One region of the Actinomadura sp. 9N407 genome, then DNA from elsewhere that is predicted to be linked to it. Evidence: riboswitches for the same ligand, from Rfam matches in the RefSeq annotation. Region 1 holds a riboswitch; each other region holds the start of a gene.
The links. A riboswitch is a leader RNA that binds a small molecule or an ion and turns the genes downstream of it on or off. The one in region 1 is predicted to bind thiamine pyrophosphate.

Region 1 (7,104 bases):
GATCGCGCTGGAGGTGAGCGCGCTGATCACCGCCCGCTTGAGCGTGCGGGCCGCGCGCGAGACGTCCCGGCCGGTCACCACCGCGGTGCCCTTCTTGAGCGTGGTGGCGTACGCGCTGGCCAGCCGGACCGCCAGCTCCGGGGTGATCTCCACGTTGATCAGCCCGGACACCCCGCGCGGGCCGAACAGGTTGCGCTGCCCCCGCGACTCCCAGATCACGCTGGTGTTGACGACCGCGCCGGCCTCGATGGTCTTGAACGGGTACACCTTGACCTGGCTGGAGACGTACGCCTCGGCCTCGATCACGCACTCGTCCCCGACGATCGCGCCCTCCTCGACCCGGGCGCCGGCCATGATGTCGGTGTTCTTGCCGATCACGCAGCCGCGCAGGTTGGTCGAGGGCGCGATGAAGACGTTGTCGTGCACGATGGCGCGGTGCAGGAACGCGCCCTCCTTGACCACCACGTTGCTGCCCAGCACGGTGAACTCGCGCAGCTCGACGCCCGCCTCGACCTTGGCGTAGTCGCCGACGTACAGCGGGCCCTTCAGGACGGCCTCGGCGTCCACCTCGGCGCCCTCGGCGATCCACACGCCCGGCGACAGCTCGAACCCCTGCAGGTCGACGTCCACCAGGCCGGAGAGCATGTCGGCCTGGGCCTTCATGTAGCTGGCGTGGGTGCCGACGTCCTCCCAGTAGCAGTCTGCGACGTACCCGTACAGCGGCGCGCCCTCGGCCAGCAGCTTGGGGAACACGTCGCCGGACCAGTCCACGGACTCGCCGGTCGCGACGTGGTCGAGGACCTCCGGCTCCATGACGTAGATGCCGGTGTTGACGGTGTCGGAGAACACCTGCCCCCAGGTGGGCTTCTCCAGGAAGCGCTGGATGCGGCCCTCGTCGTCGACGATGATGATGCCGAACTCCAGCGGGTTGGGGACCCGCTTGAGGCCGATGGTGACCATCGCGCCGTTGCGGCGGTGGAAGCGCACCATGTCGGTCAGGTCGATGTCGGTGAGCGCGTCCCCGGAGATCACCAGGAACCGGTCGTCGCGCAGCGCCTCCGCCGCGTTCTTGACGCTGCCCGCGGTGCCCAGCGGGATCTCCTCGGTGGCGTAGCTCAGCGACATGCCGAGCTCCTCGCCGTCGCCGAAGTAGTTGCGGATCAGCGCGGCCAGGAACTGCACGGTGACCACGGTCTCGCTGAACCCGTGCCGCTTGAGCAGCCGCAGCACATGTTCCATGATCGGCCGGTTGACGAGCGGGAGCAGGGGCTTGGGCTGGTTGGCGGTCATCGGACGCAGCCGCGTCCCCTCGCCGCCCGCCATCACAACGGCCTTCATCGCGTGGACTCCGCTCCCTTCTGGTCGCCGGCCGAGGGATCCCGATCGGCGCCCGGCCCCGGACGCGGATCCGGGGGCGGTTCCGGAGGCGGTTCCGGGGGCCCGGCACGGCCGGCCAGCACCAGTTGCCGCGTCTGCGCCCAGTAGAGAAGGGCCGCCCACCAGTACAGGGCCGTCCCCCAGATGGCGAACGACCATCCGATGATCCGCGCGCCCGTGGCCACGGCGCCGTCGTGCCCGCCGAGCAGGAGCAGCGGGAACGCGTAGAGCAGGCACGCCGTCGCGGCCTTGCCGATGAAGTGCACCGGCAGCGCCCCGCCGTACCCCAGCCGGCGCAGCACCGGCACGATCGGCGTGATCGCCACCTCCCTGGCCACCAGCAGGACCACCAGCCAGAGCGGGATGATCTCCCGTACGGTCAGCCCCACCAGGGTCGCCAGGATGTAGAGCCGGTCGGCCGCCGGATCCAGCACGACGCCCAGCCGGCTCATCTGGTTCAGCATCCGCGCGAGCTTGCCGTCCAGCCAGTCCGAGAGACCGGCCACCACCAGCACGCCGAGCGCCCACCAGTCGGCCTCGGCCAGCACCAGCCACAGGAAGAGCGGAACCCCCAGCAGCCGGGCGAAGCTCAGCGCGTTCGGTACCGTCCAGATCCGGCCCCACGCCGCGTCCCGGCCCGGCTCCGGTGACCTGTCGACATCAGGACTCACTGACGCGATCGCCTCCCCTTCCCCAATGACCATGAGCCTATCGTCAGGCCGGGTAAACCCCTCCGTTCGATCCCGGCCCTACCTGGCGTCGGCGCGGCGTCCGGCGCCGGCCGCCGCGCCGAGGGGCAGCAGGGCGGTCACCACGAAGCCGCCCGCGGCGCCCGGACCGGTCTCGACCGTCCCGCCGACGCTGCGGGCGCGCTCGGTCATCCCGATGATCCCGAAGCCGGTGCCCGTGCCGCCGGCGGCGCGGCCGCGGCCGTTATCGGCCACCGTGATCCGCAGCACTCCGCCCTCGCGCTCCAGGGCCACCTCGACGCCGCTCGCCCGGGCGTGCTTGACCACGTTGGTCAGCGCCTCCTGGACGATCCGGTACGCCACGATCCCGGCCTCCGGCTCCTCGCGGCCCTCGCCCCGTTCGGTCAGTACCGCCTCGAGCCCGGCGGCCCGGGCCGCCTCGACCAGCTCGGCGATGCCCGCCGCGCCCGGTGGCACCGCGCGCGGCACGCCGGCGTCCTCGTGCTCGCGCAGCACCTGGAGCGTGGCCCGCAACTCGGTCCGGGTGTCGCGGCAGGTGGCGGCGATGCCGTCGAGCGTGCCGGCGAGTTCGGTGCGGTCCAGCGGCCGATGCGACTTGACCAGGTGGGCGGCCGCGCCCGCCTGCACGCCGATCACCGTGACGCTGTGCGCCAGCAGGTCGTGCAGGTCGCGGGCGATGCGCAGCCGCTCCTCGGCGACCCGCCGGCGGGCCTCCTCGTCGCGGGTGCGCTCGGCCCGCTCGGCCCGTTCGGTGATCGCCGCCATCCGCGCCCGGTGCACCCGCCATCCCTGGACGCCGACGACCACGGCGACGATGGCCTCGATCACACCGACCTGCTCGATGCCGCTGCGCCCGCTCGCGCCCATGGCGAAGATCACAGCGCAGGCGAGCAGCAGCGCGGCGGTTCCCGCCAGGACGGTCCGCACCCGGTGCCCGAGGACCGCGAACGTGAACAGCGCGAAGATCTCGGCGGGGGCGGCCGCGTGATGCTGGTACTGCAGCAGATGGAACGGCAGCGCCAGGGCGACGACCGCGGCCAGCGCGGTCCCGGGACGGCGGCGTCGCCAGGTCAGCGGCACATGCGCCGCGACGAGCATGAGCGTGCCGGGACCGTCGAGCGGGCGGACGCCCGGCCACCTCGCCGCCGCGGCGACCGCGCATCCGGCGAGCCCTGCCGCCAGCAGGGCGTCCAGTGCCGTACCCCGGATCCGGTCTTTGATCACCACAGCGCCAGTCTGCCCGAAACCCGCACCCACCACGAACGGCCCGGCCCTTGGACAGCGGGACGCCCGAGGGCCTAACGTCGGCGGCGACACATCGCGGGTGCCCGGCGAACCGGGCTGAGATAGCGGCTGGTACGGCCGCTGACCGCCGAACCTGTCCGGGTAATGCCGGCGTAGGGAGAGATCAAGTCAGATGGCCGAAACCGTGGTTTCACATGCCCGCAAGACCTACCTGCAGGGCTCGCGCGCCGATGTGCGGGTGCCGATGCGGGAGGTACCGCTGACCGACGGCGGCGCCGTGGTGCTGTACGACACGTCCGGGCCGTACACCGATCCCGCGTACGAGGCGGACGTGCGGCGCGGGCTTCCGGCGCTGCGCGAGGCGTGGATCGCCGGGCGCGGCGACACCGCCGGGTACGAGGGCCGTTCCGTGCGGCCGGAGGACGACGGGCGCGGGTCGTCCGATCCGCTCAGGGACCGGGCGGCGTTCCCCGAACGCCGCCCGCGCAGGTCCACCGGAGGGGCGGTGACGCAGCGCGCCTACGCCCGGCAGGGAGAGATCACGCCGGAGATGGAGTTCGTGGCGCTGCGCGAGGGCGTCGAGCCGGAGTTCGTGCGGAGCGAGCTGGCCGCCGGGCGGGCGGTGCTGCCGGCCAACGTCAACCATCCCGAGATCGAGCCGATGATCATCGGCAGGAACTTCCTGGTCAAGGTCAACGCGAACATCGGCAACAGCGCGGTGGCGTCCTCGATCGAGGACGAGGTCGAGAAGATGACCTGGGCGGCCCGCTGGGGCGCCGACACGATCATGGACCTGTCCACCGGCCGGGACATCCACACCACCCGCGAGTGGATCCTGCGCAACTCCCCCGTCCCGGTCGGCACCGTGCCGCTCTACCAGGCGGTGGAGAAGGTCGGCGGCGACCCGGCCGCGCTCACCTACGAGGTCTTCCGCGACACCGTGATCGAGCAGGCCGAGCAGGGCGTCGACTACATGACCGTGCACGCGGGCGTCCTGCTGCGGTACGTGCCGATGACGGCCCGGCGCAAGACCGGGATCGTCTCGCGGGGCGGCTCGATCATGGCCGCCTGGTGCCTGGCCCATCACGAGGAGAACTTCCTCTACACGCGCTTCCGCGAGCTGTGCGAGATCTTCGCCGCGTACGACGTGACCTGGTCGCTGGGCGACGGGCTGCGGCCGGGCTCGATCGCCGACGCCAACGACGAGGCGCAGTTCGCCGAGCTGCGCACCCAGGGCGAGCTGACCCGGATCGCGGCCGGGTACGGCTGCCAGGTGATGAACGAGGGCCCGGGGCATGTCCCGATGCACAAGATCAAGGAGAACGTGGACCGGCAGCAGGAGTGGTGCGACGGGGCGCCGTTCTACACCCTCGGGCCGCTGACCACCGACATCGCGCCGGGCTACGACCACATCACCTCGGCGATCGGCGCCGCGATGATCGGCTGGCACGGCACCGCGATGCTCTGCTACGTCACCCCGAAGGAGCATCTGGGGCTGCCCGACCGCGACGACGTGAAGGCGGGGATGATCGCGTACAAGATCGCCGCCCATGCCGCCGACCTGGCCAAGGGGCATCCGGGCGCCCAGGCGTGGGACGACGCGCTGTCGGACGCGCGGTTCGAGTTCCGCTGGGAGGACCAGTTCAACCTGGCGCTGGATCCGGAGACGGCGCGCTCGTTCCATGACGAGACGCTGCCCGCCGCGCCCGCCAAGACCGCGCACTTCTGCTCGATGTGCGGCCCGCACTTCTGCGCGATGAAGATCACACAGGATGTGCGCCGGTACGCCGACGAGCGCGGGCTCGCCGGGCCGGAGGCGCTGGACGCGGGGATGCGCGACAAGGCGGCCGAATTCACCGGTTCGGGCGGCCGGATCTACCTGCCGGTGACCGGATCCGGCGACTGACCCGATTCCGGGTCCCCCCGTTCGCCCGGACTCACGCGGCCAGGGACGCCAGGGCCGCGCGTACGGGCCCAGGCCCAGGACGATGGACGGCGCGGGTGACCGTGGTGGTCACCCCCCCCGTCCGTGCCCCCGTGTCAGGCGTTCCGGCCCCACACGTACAGGCCGAGCGCCATCACCAGCACGCTGATCGCGCTCGCCACGCCCCGCAGCGTGTTCCAGGCGGTCCAGCGCGAGGAGTAGTCGGTCCAGATCCTGGCCGCCTCGGCGGGGTCGGCCGGGATCTTGGTGACGTCCAGCGCCTCGTTCATCGGCACGTTCACGATCACGGTCGGCAGGAACGCGCCCAGCAGGTAGATCCCGGCCGCCACGAAGAACAGCACCGCCGCCGAACGCTGGCCCAGGAGCAGCAGCGCCCCGCCCGTGGCCAGGCCGGCCAGCGGCGCGCCCGTGAAGTGGCTCAGGAAGACCGGGTTGAGGATTTTCTGGTTGATGCTCTGCATCGCCGCTATCGCGCTGCCCGCCTTGACGGCGTCCAGCCCGGGCATCACCGCGGTCGAGAAGGCGAGGAAGACCCCCGACACCCCGGTGGTGAGCAGCATCGCGAGCGTCGCCGCAACAGCGGCCAGCGTGAATTTCATCAGGTTTCCTTTCAGCTCCACACGCCGCTGGCGGCGGTGTCGCGGGCGAAGTCGGCGAAGTCCCGGGGCTCGCGGCCCAGGGCGCGCCGGACACCGTCGGCCGGGCGCGCGTTGCGCCCGTCCAGCACGGTGGTGAACAGGTAGAGGAGCAGTTCGCTGACCTCGTCGGGGACCCCGTGCTCCTTGAGCGCGGCGGCGTACCCGTCGGCGGGCACCGAGGTAAAGTGGATCTTACGGCCGGACGCCTCGGCGATCTCGGCGACCGCCTCGGCGAAGGTCAGCGCGCGGCGGCCGGTGATCTCGTACGTCCGGCCCACGTGGCCGTCCTCGGTCAGCGCGGCGACCGCCACGTCCGCGATGTCGTCGGCGTCGGCGAACGGCTCGGGCACGTCCCCGGCCGGGACCGCCACCTCGCCCGCCAGCACCCCGTCCAGCAGGTAGTCCTCGCTGAAGTTCTGGGCGAACCAGCTGGCCCGCAGGACCGTCCACTCGGCGCCGGCGTCCTTGAGCGCCTGCTCGGCCACCTTCGCCTCGTCCTCGCCGCGCCCCGACAGCAGCACGACCCGGTCCGCGCCCGCCTCCACCGCCGCCGCGCCGAACGCCCCGATGTCCTCGGCCGCGCCCGGCACCGTCAGGTCCGGGTAGTAGGCCATGTACACCGCGTCCACGCCGTCGAGGACGGCCTTCCAGGTCGACCGGTCCTTCCAGTCGAACGGGGGCTCCCCGGACCGCGACCCGACCCGTACGGGAACGCCGCGCTCCTCCAGCCTCCGCACCACCCGGCGGCCGGTCTTGCCCGTTCCGCCCAGGATCAGCTTCGTCGATGCGTTCGAGTTGTTCGTGTTGTCCGTCATGCCCATCAGTCAACCGAGCGGCGGACTCCGCGGACATCGTCGAGAGACTGGACCGCATACGCGAGCGTCTAATCTGAGCGCATGGACGCGCTGACCGACCTGCTGGACGGCCCCCGGGCCCGCGGCGCGTTCCTGCTGCGCGCGACGATGAGCGCGCCGTGGAGCATCCACTGCGCCGACGAGGCGCCGCTCAGCCTGTTCGCGATGGTGCGCGAGCACGCGTGGGTCCTGGCGGACGGCTTCGCCCCGGTCCGGATCGGGCCGGGCGACATCGTGATCGCGCGCGGACCCGAGCCGTACACCGTCGCCTGCGATCCCGCCGCGCCCGTGACGGTCATCATCAATCCCGGGCAGTCGTGCTCCGCGCCGGACGG
Region 2 (7,104 bases), on a different contig from region 1:
CGCTGGACGAGAGCGAGATCGAGGCCCGGTACCGGTGGCGGAAGGAGCTGGATCCCCTGAATCTCGAGCGGCAGCGTCAGCCGTTCCTGCGGATGCGCTACGAGAACCCGCGGACCGGCCTGCGGGCCGGTGAGAGCGGTCATCGCATGCTCGCTCCCGCGGCACGGCTGGAGCGCGAGATGAGGGTCATCGACGAGATCGGCAGCGGTTGGGTCGAGGCGGAGAACCGCCGCGGCCAGATCCGACGCGTCGAGTGGGGCGAGGGCATCGCGGAACTGGTCGACCCGGTGACTCGCCATCGCGAACGATTCCAGGCCGCCGACGCAGCCGGGTTCGTCGAGCGGTTCCTGGAGCAAGGAATGGATTGACCGGCTGGTTCCACCACCGGAACCGCCTCGCCGGCCACCCGCTGGAATGACCGGGCCTTGCGGACAAGGGCACTGTTCACGATCATTCCTCCATGACATGGCAACCAGAACTCGCTGACGACGAGGTTCTGCGGCGCCGCCGCGTGCTGGCGGCGGACGTCCGGGACGAGCTGAGCGCCGCCGGGCTGCCCGTCGCGGCGGAGAGCAGCACGCTCGGCACCGGTGTGCTGGTGGAGATCGATCCGCTCGACGATGAGAGCGGCGGCGGTGTGGTCGTCGACTGGAAGACGCATTTCATGCTGCGCTCCGCCGCCATGGACGCGCTGAGCGAGGGGCGCCGGGACGACGCGGCCATCCGCTATTCGGGCACCGTCTCGAAGATCATGAGCGACGCGGTCGCGGACATCCTGGAGACGGCGGGCTACACGTTGCTGCGGGACTACAACGACATGTCCCCGTACTCGATTCTGGTCACGGGGCAGGAGCGCAGGCCGTCCTGGCGAGACTGGCTGCACGCGCAGATTGACCGCCGGCAGCAGGCGCTCCACGAAACGGCCGTCCAGGAAGGGCGGACCAACGCCTGAGACCGTCCGGAGATGGCGGGGCGGCTCCGGACGACCCGCGCCTGCTGACACCACCCGTCACTCCCGGCAACCACAAGATCACGACCTTGGGTTGCCGTGTGCGGGCTCTATTGCTGCCTGGCCGCCGTACGGTTCGGTACGGCGTAGACGCCGAGGGCGACCAGGACGGCGAGGCCGATCGTGATCCCCTCCGAGGTGGTGACCTGGCTGTCGGTCACGGCGGCCTGGACGGCGTAGAGGACGGGCCCGGCGCCCGCGATGACGCCCTTCCAGTACTTGCTGATCTTCACGGCGGCTCCTGGGGGTGGTTCCATCAAGGAGTGTTTCCTCAGGTGGCGGAGCTAGTACCGGCCGTGACAGGAGCATGGCGTTCGGGCAAGCCCGTGAGCTGGGGATTCGGTTGTCAGTGGTTTCGCGGATACTTGAGGCATGCCTGAGTTGCCTGAGGTCGAGTCGCTGGCCGGGTTCCTGCGGGAGCACGCGGTCGGCCATGTGGTCGCGCGCGTGGACGTTCTCGCGATCTCCGCGCTGAAGACGTACGACCCGCCGATCACGTCGCTGGGCGGGCTGACGGTGACCGGGGTCGGACGGTACGGGAAGTTCATCGATGTCGATGTGGACGGGCTCCACCTGGTGATGCATCTCGCGCGGGCCGGGTGGCTGCGGTGGCGGGAGGAGATGCCCGTCAAGCCGGCCAGGCCGGGAGGCAAGAATCCGCTGGCGCTGCGCGTGCATCTGGACAACGGCTCCGGGTTCGATCTGACCGAGGCGGGCACCAAGAAGGGCCTGGCCGTCTATGTCGTACGAGACCCGGAAGAGGTGCCCGGGGTGGCGACCCTCGGACCCGATCCGCTGGCGGGGGCGTTCACCAAGGAGACCCTGGCCGGGATCGTCGGGGGGCGGCGGACGCAGATCAAGGGGCTGCTGCGGGATCAGAAGGTGATCGCGGGGATCGGCAACGCCTACTCGGACGAGGTTCTGCACGTCGCGCGGATGTCGCCGTTCAAGATCTCCTCATCGCTGACCGAGGAGGAGATCGAGGGCCTGTACGAGGCGATCGTGGGCACGCTGCGGGACGCCGTGGAGCGGGCCCGCGGGGTCGCCGCCCAGGATCTCAAGGGGGAGAAGAAGAGCGGGCTGCGGGTGCACGGGCGTGCCGGTCAGCCGTGCCCCGTTTGCGGGGACACGGTCAGGGAGGTGTCGTTCGCCGACTCCTCGCTGCAGTATTGCCCGACCTGCCAGACCGGCGGGAAGCCGCTGGCGGACCGGCGGATGTCACGGCTTCTCAAGTAGCGAGCGCCGAGGTGGTCAGCGGGCAGTAGTGGTCAGCGGATCGAGGTGGTCAGCGGACCTTGGGGACGTCGCCGAAGAGCGGGGCCACCTTGGACCAGCGGTTGAGTTCGCAGCCGTCGGCCCGGGTGAACCGGGTGTTGATCCGTTCGTTCTGCCAGGTGCCCTTGACGGTGGCCACCTCGGGACCGCCGTAGATCTTGGTGCACATCTGGTCGGGCGGGACGGGCTTGAAGGGTTCCTTGACCTTGCCGAGTGCGGCGCAGGCCTGCTGCGCCTTGGGGTGGTCGCCGTTCGCCGGGTCGCAGCTCAGCTTCCACGTCTTGGCCGGTGCCTGGGCGGACGCCTTGACCTCGATCGTCAGGGAGTCCTGGCCCGAGGGCTGGACGGACGTGGTGGCGGAGGGCTTGTCGGCGGACGGGCCGTTGGCCTGTTCGTCGCCACAGGCGGCCAATGACAGGATCATGGCTAGGCCGGGCGTCGTGAAAAGGAGCGTCCGATACCGCATGCGTGATTCGACGCGGGGGGGTTCCGCGCGGTTCCATGGAGGCGTGATGAATTTCGGGGACGATGTCCCGGCGGTGGACGCGAAAGACGTTCCACAGGACGCGTACCTGCTGGATGTGCGGGAGCAGGAGGAGTGGGACGCGGGGCACGCGCCCCACGCGGTGCACATTCCGATGGGCCGGCTGAGCGACCGGGCCGGCGAGGTGCCCCGTGACCAGGAGGTCTACGTGATCTGCCGGTCCGGGGTGCGCTCGGCGCAGGTGACGGTGGCGCTCAACCAGGCGGGCTGGCTGGCCAGGAACGTCGACGGCGGAATGAAGCGGTGGGTGGAGAGCGGCCGCTCGATGGAGAACGACTCCGGGACGGAGCCGTACGTCGCCTGAACGGGCGCGGGCGCGGGTCGGCTGAACGGGCGCGGGCCGTTTGACGGTTATGATCGGCTTCGACCGATAACCGCGGGAGCTCGGGCCGACCGGGCTGAGAGGGCGATAGGGACACGGCGTCGCCGACCGCATGAACCTGTCCGGGTAATGCCGGCGTAGGGAGTGTGTCCCGTGACGTCCAAGGTCCAGTCGCGCCCTCGTGACGAGGTCCCGTTCACCCTCGATGAGCCCGCCCCGAAGGTGCTGGGCTTCTGGGACCAGAGCGCGTTCTGGGGCAATCTCGGCGTCAGCCTCTTCGCCTTCTCCGGCGCGTACACCGTGCTGGCCCCCGACGAGAACGGCCTGCCGACGCTGTCGATCATGGCCGGGATCGTCGCGATGGCCGTGGGCACGGCGCTGGGCGGGCTCATGCTGGGCCTGGCGGCGGCCCCCGGCGCGCGGACGGGGCAGCCCGCGATGGTGCTGCTGCGCGGGCTGTTCGGCGCCCGGCTCTCGTACGTGCCGACCGTCCTCAACATCGCCCAGCTGATCGGCTGGGGCACGTTCGAGCTGATCGTGATCGCGGACGCGGCGAGCGCGCTGTGGGACGGGATACCCCGGTGGGTGTACGTGGTCGCGGCCGGGATCCTCACGACCGTGCTGACGATCTGGCCGCTGGGTTCGGTACGGATGCTGCGCCGGTACGTGACGGTCGCGGTGCTGGTGGCCTTGGTCTACTTCTACGTCCAGCTGCTGCGCGAGCCGCTGCCCGACCTGACCGTGGGCTCGTGGGGAGGGTTCTGGATCGGGGCGGACGCGGCGCTGGCGGTCTCCATCTCGTGGGTCCCGGTGGCCGCGGACTACACGCGGCACGCCCGTTCGGCCAAGGGGGCCTTCGGGGCCGCCGCCGTCGGATACTCGGTGACGCAGATCTTCGCGTACATGCTGGGGCTCCTGGCGCTGGCCCTGGTGGCGGGCGACTCGTCCAAGGTGTTCGACCCGTTCCTGAGCGTCACGCTGGGCGTTCTGTTCTTCGCGGTGTTCGTGCTGCGGGAGGCGGACCAGTCGTTCGCCAACGTCTACTCCACCGCGGTCTCGATCCAGAACCTCGTCCCGCGCGCCGACCGCCGGGTGCTGACGATCGCGCTCGGCGCCGGGATCACCGGGCTGGCGCTGCTGCTGAACATCGGGGACTACGCCGCGTTCCTGTCGCTGATCGGCTCGGTCTTCGTGCCGCTGCTGGGCGTGCTGGCCGCGGACTTCTTCCTCGGCCGGGGCCGCTGGCGGGCCGCGATCGGTGCCGCGGACGCCGAGGGCCTGGGCTGGGACACCTCGCGGACGGCGCCGTCCCGCTGGGGGATGATCGCGGCCTGGGCGATCGGCTTCGTCGCGTACCAGCTGATCTATCCTGGCGCGGTGAGCTGGTGGGCGGCCTTCTGGCAGGACGTGCAGGGCCTGATCGGCTTCACCCCGCAGGGCTGGATGAGCGCCTCGCTGCTGTCGTTCCTGATCGCCGGGCTGGCCGCGGTGGCGATCGGACGGCTCGGCCGGCCGGCGCGGCGTGGCCAGAGGTAATCGCCGCTTTCGGGTCGTGACGTGGTGTTCTTCCGGTAAACGGTGGCCCTACGTAGGAACTTTTCCACTGCGGTTGCCCGGCGGCGGGCCTCGCCTCGGTGGCACGATGACAGTCGTGCAGATGCATGTTCACGACCCGATCGCCCGCGCCGTTATCGAATGCGCCGCGGATGCGATCGTGGCCGTCGACGACGGGTTCCGGGTCACGGTCTGGAACCCGGCCGCCGAGCGGATGTTCGGCTGGAGCGCCGAGGAGCTGCTCGGCCGGGTGCTGCCGATCGTTCCGGACGAGCTGAAGGCCGAGCACAACGCGGTACAGGAACGGCTGCTCACCCGCCGGACCGGCGACGGCGGCCAGATCTCCATCGCCACCCGCCGGTTCCATCGGGACGGGCGGCTGATCGACGTACGGATCGACACGAGCCTGCTGAAGTCCCGCGACGGCGCGCTGCTGGGCTGGGTCGGGGTCTACCACCCGGTCGAGGAGGACGACGTCGCGCAGCACCACACCGCCGAGCGGGCCCGGCTGGTGCGGCGGCTGAACGACATCGTCGCCGACCTGAACGCCGAGCTCGATCTGGCGGTCGTGCTCGACCGGATCACGTCCGCGCTGATCGAGCTGACCGGTGCCGACGCGGGCGGGTTCGTCCGGATCGACGGCGAGCGGCTGCGGCTGGTGAGCATGTCGGGGCTGCCCGACCACATGCGCGGCACGACCGCCGACCTGCGCACCAGCCTGGTCGGCGAGCTGATGCGGTCCGGCAAGACCGTCAAGCTGGCCACCGGCGAGCGGCGGCTGGACGATCTGATCTGGTCCGAGCTGCCCGGACTGCACACGGTCGCGCTCGGGCTCTCGTTCCTGCAGAACCGCCCGTACGGTGCCCTGTACGCGCTGTTCTCCGGGCGCAAGGTCGGGCACACGGAGCTGGAACTGCTGGAACTTCTGGCCGGGCACGCCGGGGTCGCGGTCGGCAACGCCGTCGCGTACGCGGAGGTCGTCCGGCAGCGAGCGCACGAGCGGGCGGTGATCGACTCCAGCGCGGACGGCATCGCGGTCCTCGACCGCGACGGGCTCGTCCGCCAGTGGAACCCGGCCGCGCACTCCCTCACCGGCATCCCGCCCGAGGACGCGGTCGGCCGCCCGCTGCCGTTCGAGATGCCCGCGCTCGGCGAGATGCTGACCATCCCGCTGGAGAGCGGCGTCTGGCTGAACGTGCTCGTCGCGGAGATCGAGGAGACCGACGAGCTGGTCGTCGACTTCCGCGACGTCACCGAGGCCAAGGCGCTCGAGGAGGCCAAGGACCTCTTCCTGGCGACCACCAGCCACGAGCTGCGCACCCCGGTGACGGTCGTCCAGGGGTTCGCCAGCACGCTGACCAACCGGTGGGACGAGATGCCCGACGCCGACCGCCGGGCCGCCGTCGCGACCATCGCCGAGCGCGCCCAGTCGCTCGGCCGCCTGGTCGAGCACCTGCTGCGCGGCGCCCGGGCCGGGGCCGACGAGCTGGCGGTGACGATCGAGTCGTTCGACCTGGTCCGGGTGCTGGAGGGCGTCGTCGCGGGCTTCCGTTCCCTGTCGGACCTGCACCGGGTCGAGCTGGAGATCGCGCCCGACCTGCCGCCGGCCCGCGGCGACGCGCTGGCCACCGACATCGTGCTGGGCCAGCTGCTGGAGAACGCCTTCAAGTACTCACCCGACGGTGGCCGCGTCCAGGTCCAGGCCCGGTGCGAGGACGGCGACCTCGTCGTCTCGGTGGTGGACGAGGGGATCGGCATCGCGCACGGCGACCATGACCGCATCTTCGAGCGCTTCGTCCAGGGCGAGGCGGGCGACCGGCGGCGCTTCGGCGGTATCGGGCTCGGCCTCTACATTGTGAAACGCCTCACAGAAGCGCAGGGTGGCGAGATCTCCGCGCACCCCGCCAAGGGCGACGATGACCGTACCGGGACCCGGATGTGCCTCCGCCTCAAGCAGGCCGAGTGACCGGTCCGCTGGTCATGGCCTTGTTACCGGCCTGAGCGCGACTTGAGATCCGCTGCCCCCGCGCTGACCTGCGCAACGGAAAAGTGATCTTTCCGGGAGGCCCGGCCACTGGAACGTTCCGGCGACGCCAGTGTGACGGACGAAACGCACGTGTGAGGAGTAATCCGCCGTTGGCTGGATAGATCCATAGATATTTGTATGCGGATGTTGGCGGTCGGGGAGAGGCTCGTGGAGCCGGTCCCGTACGGGCGATGAAGGCCGTGACTGGAGGGTCAGTCGCTCGTTGAGCGGGGGGCAGGGTGTTTCGTCCAGGTTTCCGGGTGGCCACTATCGGGCATTTCGGTCCTACCGAAGGGCGATGGCCTCTCGGAACACGGTCTATCGGAAGGCCGCTTCGTACCGGGAAGGCACCCGGTACGAAGAAGCCGCGTCGT
Region 3 (7,104 bases), on a different contig from region 1:
GGACGGCGGCGGCACCTCGTCGTTGACGTGCTTGTAGGCCACCGCCAGGGCCGTGTCGCCCTGGTGCGGCAGCTCGCCGGTGAGCAGCTCGAACAGCAGGGTGCCGGCGGCGTAGACGTCGGACCGCACGTCGGCGCTGCCCTTGAGCACCTGCTCGGGCGCGAGGTAGCCGACGGTGCCGATGATCATGCCGGTCTTGGTCATCCCGCTGGCGGTCTCGGCCCGGGCCAGGCCGAAGTCGGCCACCTTGATCTGGCCGTCCTCGTTGATCAGGACGTTCTCCGGCTTGACGTCGCGGTGCACCAGGCCGGCCCGGTGGGCGGCGCCGAGGGCGGCCAGCACCGGCTGCATGATCTCCAGCGCCGCGCGCGGGCCCAGCCGGCCGCGCTCGGTCAGCAGGTCGCGCAGCGTACGGCCGCGCACGTACTCCATCACCAGGAAGACGTGCTCGCCGTCGGTGCGCTGGTCGTAGACCGCGACCACGTTGGGGTTGGACAGCGCCGCCGCGGCCTTCGCCTCGCCGATGAACCGGCGGACGAACTCCTCGTCGGAGGCGAGACCCGCGTGCATCACCTTGATCGCCACGGTGCGGTCGAGCCGGATGTCGCGGGCCACGTAGACCGTGGCCATCCCGCCGCGGGCGATCCGGGACTCGATGCGATAGCGCCCGTCGAGCACCTGCCCGACGAGTGGATCAGCGACCGTAGTGTCCATCAGAGCGAGTGTAAAGGCCTTCCCGGGCGGATCCCATCAGCCGGGAGTATGACGTCGTCGGCTGATCTTCGGCGGCGGGGCCGGGCCTTCTCAGGCCGCCACGCCCTATGGTACGGGTTCTTTCCCCGCCCGTACGGGTTCTGCCGCAGAAGGCCCGCCCGCCTGCGCTCCGTCCGTCTGAACCCCGTCCGTCTGAACCCCGTCCGAGGGCTCGGTACGTCGGCGCGGGCCCCGGCGCGAGACCGCCACGCCGGCCAGGCAGACCAGGCCGCCCGCGAGGGTCACCACGGCGGGGACCTCCCGGAGCGCCACCCACGACATCAGCACCACCAGCGCCGGTACGGCGTAGGTCGTGGCGCCCATCTTGCCCGCGGAGGTACGGGCCAGCGCGTACGCCCAGGTGGTGAAGGCCAGCGCGGTCGGGAAGACGCCCAGGTAGACCATGTTCAGCGTGGAGCCGAGCGAGGCGTCGGCGGCCTGGGAGACCAGCTGCCCGGCGAACGGCAGGCAGGCCACCGCCCCGATCGCGCAGCCGAACGTGGTGGCCTGCAGGGCCGTGGCGTGCCGAAGCGCGGGCTTCTGGCTGACCACGCCCGCCGCGTACATCATGGCCGCGAACAGGCACAGCAGGACGCCGAGGAGGCTGGAGCGGCCCTCGCCCGACATCGAGAGCCCCACCACGACCGTGCCGGCGAACGAGATCGCCATCCCGGCCATCAGCCGGGGCGGGAAGCCCTCCTTGAGCAGCCAGCCGCCCAGCAGCGCCATCAGCAGCGGGCCCACGTTGACCACCAGCGCGGCGGTGCCGGCGTCGACCTGCTGCTCGCCCCAGTTGAGCGCGATCATGTAGAGGCCGAACCACAGCACGCCCGAGGCGGCGATCCCGGGCCAGGCGGCGCGCGGCGGCCAGCCCTCCCGGCGGATCAGGCAGATGGCGGCGAGCGCCACGGTGCCGGACAGGAGCCGTCCGAGTGCCAGCGCACCGGGCCCGTAGTCCTCGCCGGCGCTGCGGATGGACACGAAGGCCGACGCCCACAGCACCACCGTGACGGTCGCCGCGGCGATGGCCAGGCGCCGGGCACGAGGCCCGGGCGCCGCTTCTTCCTGCTGCTGCATGCGCTGACCCTAGGTCGGTGACGTTTCTACGGACACCGAACGATCGCCTGCGGTTGCGTTCAGGTCCAGCGAAATTTGCTTCAGCGGTCGGTTTAGCAAGCCTTAACTCTCAGGTCGGCTCAGGCGCCGCTCAGGCCCTCCCAGGGCGACGAGGCCTGCGCGTACCGGCGCTGCGGGATCCGCCCGGCAAGGCGGGCCAGCCGCCCGGCCTCCACCCCGTGCCGCATGGCGGCGGCCATCCGGGCCGGCGACTGCGCGCGGGTGACGGCGGTCGCCAGCAGCACCGCGTCGCATCCCAGCTCCATCGCCAGGGCGGCGTCGCTCGCCGTACCGAGACCCGCGTCCAGGATGACCGGGACGCCCGCCCGCTCCACGATCAGCTCGATGTTGTGCGGATTGCGGATCCCGAGGCCGGAGCCGATGGGGGAGCCCAGCGGCATCACGGCCGCGCAGCCGATCTGCTCCAGGCGGCGGGCCAGCACCGGATCGTCGTTGGTGTACGGGAGCACGACGAAGCCGTCGTCGACCAGCTGCTCGGCCGCCTCGACCAGCTCGATCGGGTCCGGCAGCAGGGTGTGCTCGTCGGCGATGACCTCCAGCTTCACCCAGCTGGTGCCGAGCGCCTCGCGGGCCAGCTTGGCGGTCAGCACCGCCTCGCCCGCGGTGTAGCAGCCGGCGGTGTTGGGCAGCACCCGGATGCCGCACTCGCGCAATACGTCCAGGACCGAGCCGCGCGCCGACGGGTCGACCCGCCGCATCGCGACCGTGGTGAGCGTGGTCCCGGACGCCGTCAGGGCCTCGCGCAGCACGCTCATGCTGGGCGCCCCGCCGGTCCCCATGATCAGCCGGGAATCGACCTGCTCGCCCGCGATGACCAGCGGGCCGTCCGCGCTCCCGGTGCCGTCAGCGTTCTGGTCGCCATTCACGCTCTCGGTGCCATCCACGTTCTCGCTGCCCTCCACGTTCATCCTCCCTGCACGGCGGTCAGCACCTCGAGCCGATCCGCCTCCTTCAGCGTCGTCGCGCTCCAGGCCGAACGCCGGACGACCTCGTCGTTGAGCGCGGCCGCCAGGCCCGCCTCGGCCGCGCCGGAACGCCCGGTGGCGCCGGTGACCGCGTCGGCCACGCTGGTGCCGTCGGGCAGCTCGCACGGCTCGCCGTTGATGATGACCTTCATTGCCTCTCCCATTGCCTTGCCTCTCCCATTTGCCTTTACAGGAAGCGATCCGGGGTGAAGTGGCGGCCGACCTCCGGGACGGTGCCGTCCAGCAGCACCTCGGCCAGGATGTCGGCGCTCACGGGGGTGAGCAGGACGCCGTTGCGGAAGTGGCCCGTCCCGAGGAACAGGCCGGGCAGCGCGGTGGGGCCCATCATCGGGGCGTTGTCGGGCGAGCCGGGCCGCAGCCCCGCCGACACCTCGGCGAACTCCAGCTCGGTGATGCCGGGCAGCAGCTCGCGGGCGTCGCGCAGCAGCTCCCAGAGCCCGCCGGCGGTGACGCGGGTGTCGAAGCCCATCTCCTCCTGGGTGGCGCCGACCACGATCTCGCCGTCGGCGCGCGGGACGAGGTAGATCGACGAGCCCTTCACCAGCCCCCGGGTGCAGCGCTGGATGAACGGCGCGGCCGTACGGAGCCGGAGGACCTGGCCCTTGACGGGACGTACCGGTGGAACGATCCCAGGGGGCAGGCCCTCGATGCCGCCCGACCAGGGGCCCGCGGCCAGCAGCACCGTGCCGGCGCGGATCTCGGTCCCGTCGTCCAGCCGGACCCCGGCCGCGGTGTCGTTCTCGACGATCAGCCCGGCGGCGCGCCGCCGGACGAGCCGTACCCCGTGCCGCTCGGCGGCGGCCAGCAGCGCGGGAGCGAGCCGGCGCGGGTCGATCGAGCCGTCCTCGGGAGCGAGCAGGCCTCCGCGCACACCCGGCGCGAGCATCGGCTCCAGCCGGCGGCACTCGCGGCCGGTGAGCGCTTCGGTGGGGATGCCCAGCGACTCCTGGAAGCGCCGCAGCTCGTCCAGGTACTTCAGGTCGTCGGAGCCGAACGCGACCTCGATGATGCCGTCGGTGCGGTAGCCGGTGCCGAGCCCGGTCAGCTCCTCCAGTTCGGCGACGAACGCGCCGTACCGGTCGCGGGAGGCCAGCCCCAGCCGCAGCAGCGGCTCCTCGCCGTAGGTCAGCTCGCTGACGGGGGTCAGCATGCCCGCCGCGACGGCCGACGCCCCGCTCGCGGGGGCCGGGTCGACCAGGGTGACGGTGGCGCCGCGGGCGGCGGTACGCCAGGCGGTGGCGAGCCCGATGACGCCCGCCCCGACGATCACGATGTCCATCTCCGCTCCCTTCGCCGGCATGATCCGGATCAGGTTCCAGCGGTCGGCGGCCCGGTCAGCCGCCCTCTCAGCCCGGTCGGACCGGGCTCCCGCGCTCGTTCGCCCCCACCCTACGTCCGCCCGCGACCGGATGACATTGGCCACCCGTCTGGACACCTGTCTATGACCCGGAATCGCACCCCGGCTAGGGTGGGCGCCCATGGACAGCGTCATCGTGGTGGGAGGCGGGCTGGGCGGCGTGCGCGCCGTCGAGGCCCTGCGGAGCAAGGGGTACGAGGGCGAGCTGACGCTCGTCTCGGCCGAGCGGCACCGGCCGTACGACCGGCCGCCGCTGTCGAAGGCCGTGCTGGCGGGCGACCGCGACGACACCACGGTCGACGCCGACTGGGACCGGCTGCGCGCCCGGCTGCTGCTCGGCGAGCGCGCCACCGCGCTGCGGCTCGCGCCCGGAGGCGGCGGAACGGTCGCCACGACGGCCGGTGACCTGGCCTTCGACGGGCTGGTCATCGCCACCGGGGCGCGCCCGATCACGCTGCCGGGAGACGGGCCCCAGCACGTCCTGCGGACGATCGAGGACGCCCGCGCCCTGCGCGCCCGGCTCACCGGGGGCGCCCGCGTGGTCATCGTCGGCGCCGGCTGGATCGGCGCCGAGGTCGCCACCGCCGCCGCGAAGAAGGGCTGCGCCGTGACCGTGGTGGAGGCCGCGGACGCCCCGCTCGCCAACGCCATCGGCTCCGGGATCGGGGCCCTCACCGCCCCCTGGTACGCCGAGGCCGGGGTGGAACTGCGGACCGGCGTCAAGGTCGCCGCGATCGAGCACGGCGGGCTCGCCCTGGCCGACGGGGGCCGGATCGAAGCCGACGAGGTCGTGGTGGGCGTCGGCGTCCGGCCCGAACTCGGCTGGCTGGACGGCTCCGGATTGCTGCTCGAACGTGGCATTGTGACCGACGCCTCGTTCCGAACCGGTGTGGAAAGCGACACACCCGGCGAGCCCGGCGAGCCCGGCGCGTACCGGCCGGACGTCGTCGCGGTGGGCGACTGCGCCTCCTGGTGGTCCGCCCGCTACGGGCGCCGGCTGCTCGTCGAGCACTGGGACACCGCCCTCAACGCCCCCGAGGTGGCCGCCGCGACGCTGCTCGGACAGGAGGCCGCGTACGACGCCGCCCCGTACTTCTGGTCGGAGCAGTTCGGCCGGATGGTCCAGTACGCAGGGCATCACCCGGTCGCCGAACGCCACGTACTCCGGGGCGACCCGGCGAGCGGCAAATGGGCCGTGTGCTGGCTGACCGGCGAACGGCTGGAGGCGATCCTCACCGTGAACAGCCCGCGCGACCTCATGCAGGCCAGGCGGCTCATCACCGCCGGCACGCCCGTCGACCCCGCCGTCATCGCCGATCCGGAGGTCCCGGTCCGGCAGGCGGCGCGCTCCTGACGGGTTTGAGCATCGTGGGGGCGTGGTAGCAAGGGGGCGTGACGCAACTGCACGCAACCGTAGAAAGCGCTCTCGACCCCCAGACCGACGCCCTCGCCGGAGAGTGGCTCACCCTCGCGGAGGCGACCCGGCGGCTCGGTATCCGGGCCAACCGGATCAAGCAGCTGATCAGCGAGCGCAAGCTGCTGTCGATCCGCCGCGACAACCAGCCGATGGTGCCCGCCGCCTTCATCCAGGACGGCCAGGTCATCAAGGGGCTCTCCGGCACGCTCAACCTGCTGTCGGACGCGGGCTACAACGATGTCCAGACCCTGCGGTGGCTGTTCACCGCGGACGACACGCTGCCCGGGACCCCCGTCCAGGCGCTGGCCGAGAACCGGGGGACGGAGGTTCGCCGGCGCGCCCAGGCGCTGGCGTTCTGACCCGAGCCGGACGGCCCCCGACCAGGACGAGCACGACCACGTGACAGGATTGCGGGGTCACGCGCGGCGATCCACCGCGCGCGGCCCCGCATCCGTATGCCCAGCACTCTCCATGCCCCGCACTTCCATGCCCCGCACTCTTCCCATGAGCGGCATGCCAGGAAGGAACCGCCCCCACCGTGTCCAGGCACCTGCTCTCCGACCGGGCCGTCGCCCTGCGCGCCCGGCTCAGCCGGGCCCGCCTCTACCTCTGCACCGACGCCCGGGAACGGCAGGGCGACCTGCCCGCCTTCCTCGACGCCGCGCTCGCGGGCGGCGTCGACATCGTCCAGCTCCGCCAGAAGGGGCTGGAGGCCCGGCAGGAGCTGGAGTACCTCCGGGTGTTCCGGGCCGCGTGCGAGCGGCACGGGGCCCTGCTGGCGGTCAACGACCGGGCCGACATCGCCCATGCCGTACAGGCCGACGTCCTGCACCTCGGCCAGGACGACCTGCCGGTCGCGGCCGCCCGGGCGATCGTCGGCGAGGACATCCTGATCGGCCGCTCCACGCACGCCGGAGAGGAGGCCTCGGCAGCCGCCGCCGAGCCCGGCGTCGACTACTTCTGCGCAGGCCCGGTCTGGCCGACGCCGACCAAGCCGGGGCGCGCGGCCCCCGGGGTGAAGCTGCTGCGGTACGTGGCGGCGCGGCCCGAGGGACGGCCCTGGTTCGCGATCGGCGGCGTCGACGCCGCCAACCTCGACGAGGTGCTGGCGGCGGGCGCGCGCCGGATCGTGGTCGTACGGGCGATCACCGAGGCCGAGGACCCGAGGGCCGCGGCCGCCGACCTGGCCCGCCGCCTCCGCGAGGCCTCCTGACCCGAGGGTGTCGATCACCACGGTGTCGATCACCACGGGCGATGGCCGACAATGGAGCCATGACCCAGGGACCCGATGACGAGCGCCCGGTGGACCTGTCGGACGACGATCTGCAGATCCTGCCGGACCGTACCCCCGCCGACACCGACGCGGGCTGGGGCGATTGGCGCGGTGACGGTGACGACGACGCCCGATTGATCGAGGACGTCCCCCCGCACTGGTGAGCTAGGACTAGAAGACC

Region 2: it holds a riboswitch for thiamine pyrophosphate, as region 1 does, so the genes downstream of both, ACH34Q_RS43300 (purine-cytosine permease family protein) here and thiC (phosphomethylpyrimidine synthase ThiC) in region 1, are expected to answer to the same signal.
Region 3: it holds a riboswitch for thiamine pyrophosphate, as region 1 does, so the genes downstream of both, thiO (glycine oxidase ThiO) here and thiC (phosphomethylpyrimidine synthase ThiC) in region 1, are expected to answer to the same signal.

The regions. Positions count from the first base shown of each region.
Region 1 is NZ_JBIRAW010000009.1:132,039-139,142, forward strand. Features, by position in the region: gene ACH34Q_RS16560 (sugar phosphate nucleotidyltransferase) at 1-1,338, opposite strand, end outside; gene ACH34Q_RS16565 (CDP-alcohol phosphatidyltransferase family protein) at 1,335-2,081, opposite strand; gene ACH34Q_RS16570 (sensor histidine kinase) at 2,127-3,314, opposite strand; TPP riboswitch at 3,398-3,508, shown strand; gene thiC (phosphomethylpyrimidine synthase ThiC) at 3,505-5,238, shown strand; gene ACH34Q_RS16580 (DUF1772 domain-containing protein) at 5,373-5,876, opposite strand; gene ACH34Q_RS16585 (NAD(P)H-binding protein) at 5,888-6,730, opposite strand; gene ACH34Q_RS16590 (cupin domain-containing protein) at 6,812-7,104, shown strand, end outside.
Region 2 is NZ_JBIRAW010000047.1:50,544-57,647, forward strand. Features, by position in the region: gene ACH34Q_RS43270 (hypothetical protein) at 1-368, shown strand, start outside; gene ACH34Q_RS43275 (hypothetical protein) at 461-952, shown strand; gene ACH34Q_RS43280 (hypothetical protein) at 1,060-1,242, opposite strand; gene ACH34Q_RS43285 (Fpg/Nei family DNA glycosylase) at 1,382-2,245, shown strand; gene ACH34Q_RS43290 (SSI family serine proteinase inhibitor) at 2,295-2,708, opposite strand; gene ACH34Q_RS43295 (rhodanese-like domain-containing protein) at 2,797-3,132, shown strand; TPP riboswitch at 3,195-3,311, shown strand; gene ACH34Q_RS43300 (purine-cytosine permease family protein) at 3,304-4,686, shown strand; gene ACH34Q_RS43305 (PAS domain-containing protein) at 4,808-6,670, shown strand.
Region 3 is NZ_JBIRAW010000002.1:453,273-460,376, reverse strand. Features, by position in the region: gene pknB (Stk1 family PASTA domain-containing Ser/Thr kinase) at 1-714, opposite strand, end outside; gene ACH34Q_RS04850 (DMT family transporter) at 820-1,830, opposite strand; gene ACH34Q_RS04845 (thiazole synthase) at 1,950-2,756, opposite strand; gene thiS (sulfur carrier protein ThiS) at 2,795-3,007, opposite strand; gene thiO (glycine oxidase ThiO) at 3,043-4,155, opposite strand; TPP riboswitch at 4,145-4,258, opposite strand; gene ACH34Q_RS04830 (NAD(P)/FAD-dependent oxidoreductase) at 4,355-5,587, shown strand; gene ACH34Q_RS04825 (Rv2175c family DNA-binding protein) at 5,626-6,009, shown strand; gene thiE (thiamine phosphate synthase) at 6,189-6,863, shown strand; gene ACH34Q_RS04815 (hypothetical protein) at 6,923-7,087, shown strand; gene ACH34Q_RS04810 (serine/threonine-protein kinase) at 7,095-7,104, opposite strand, start outside.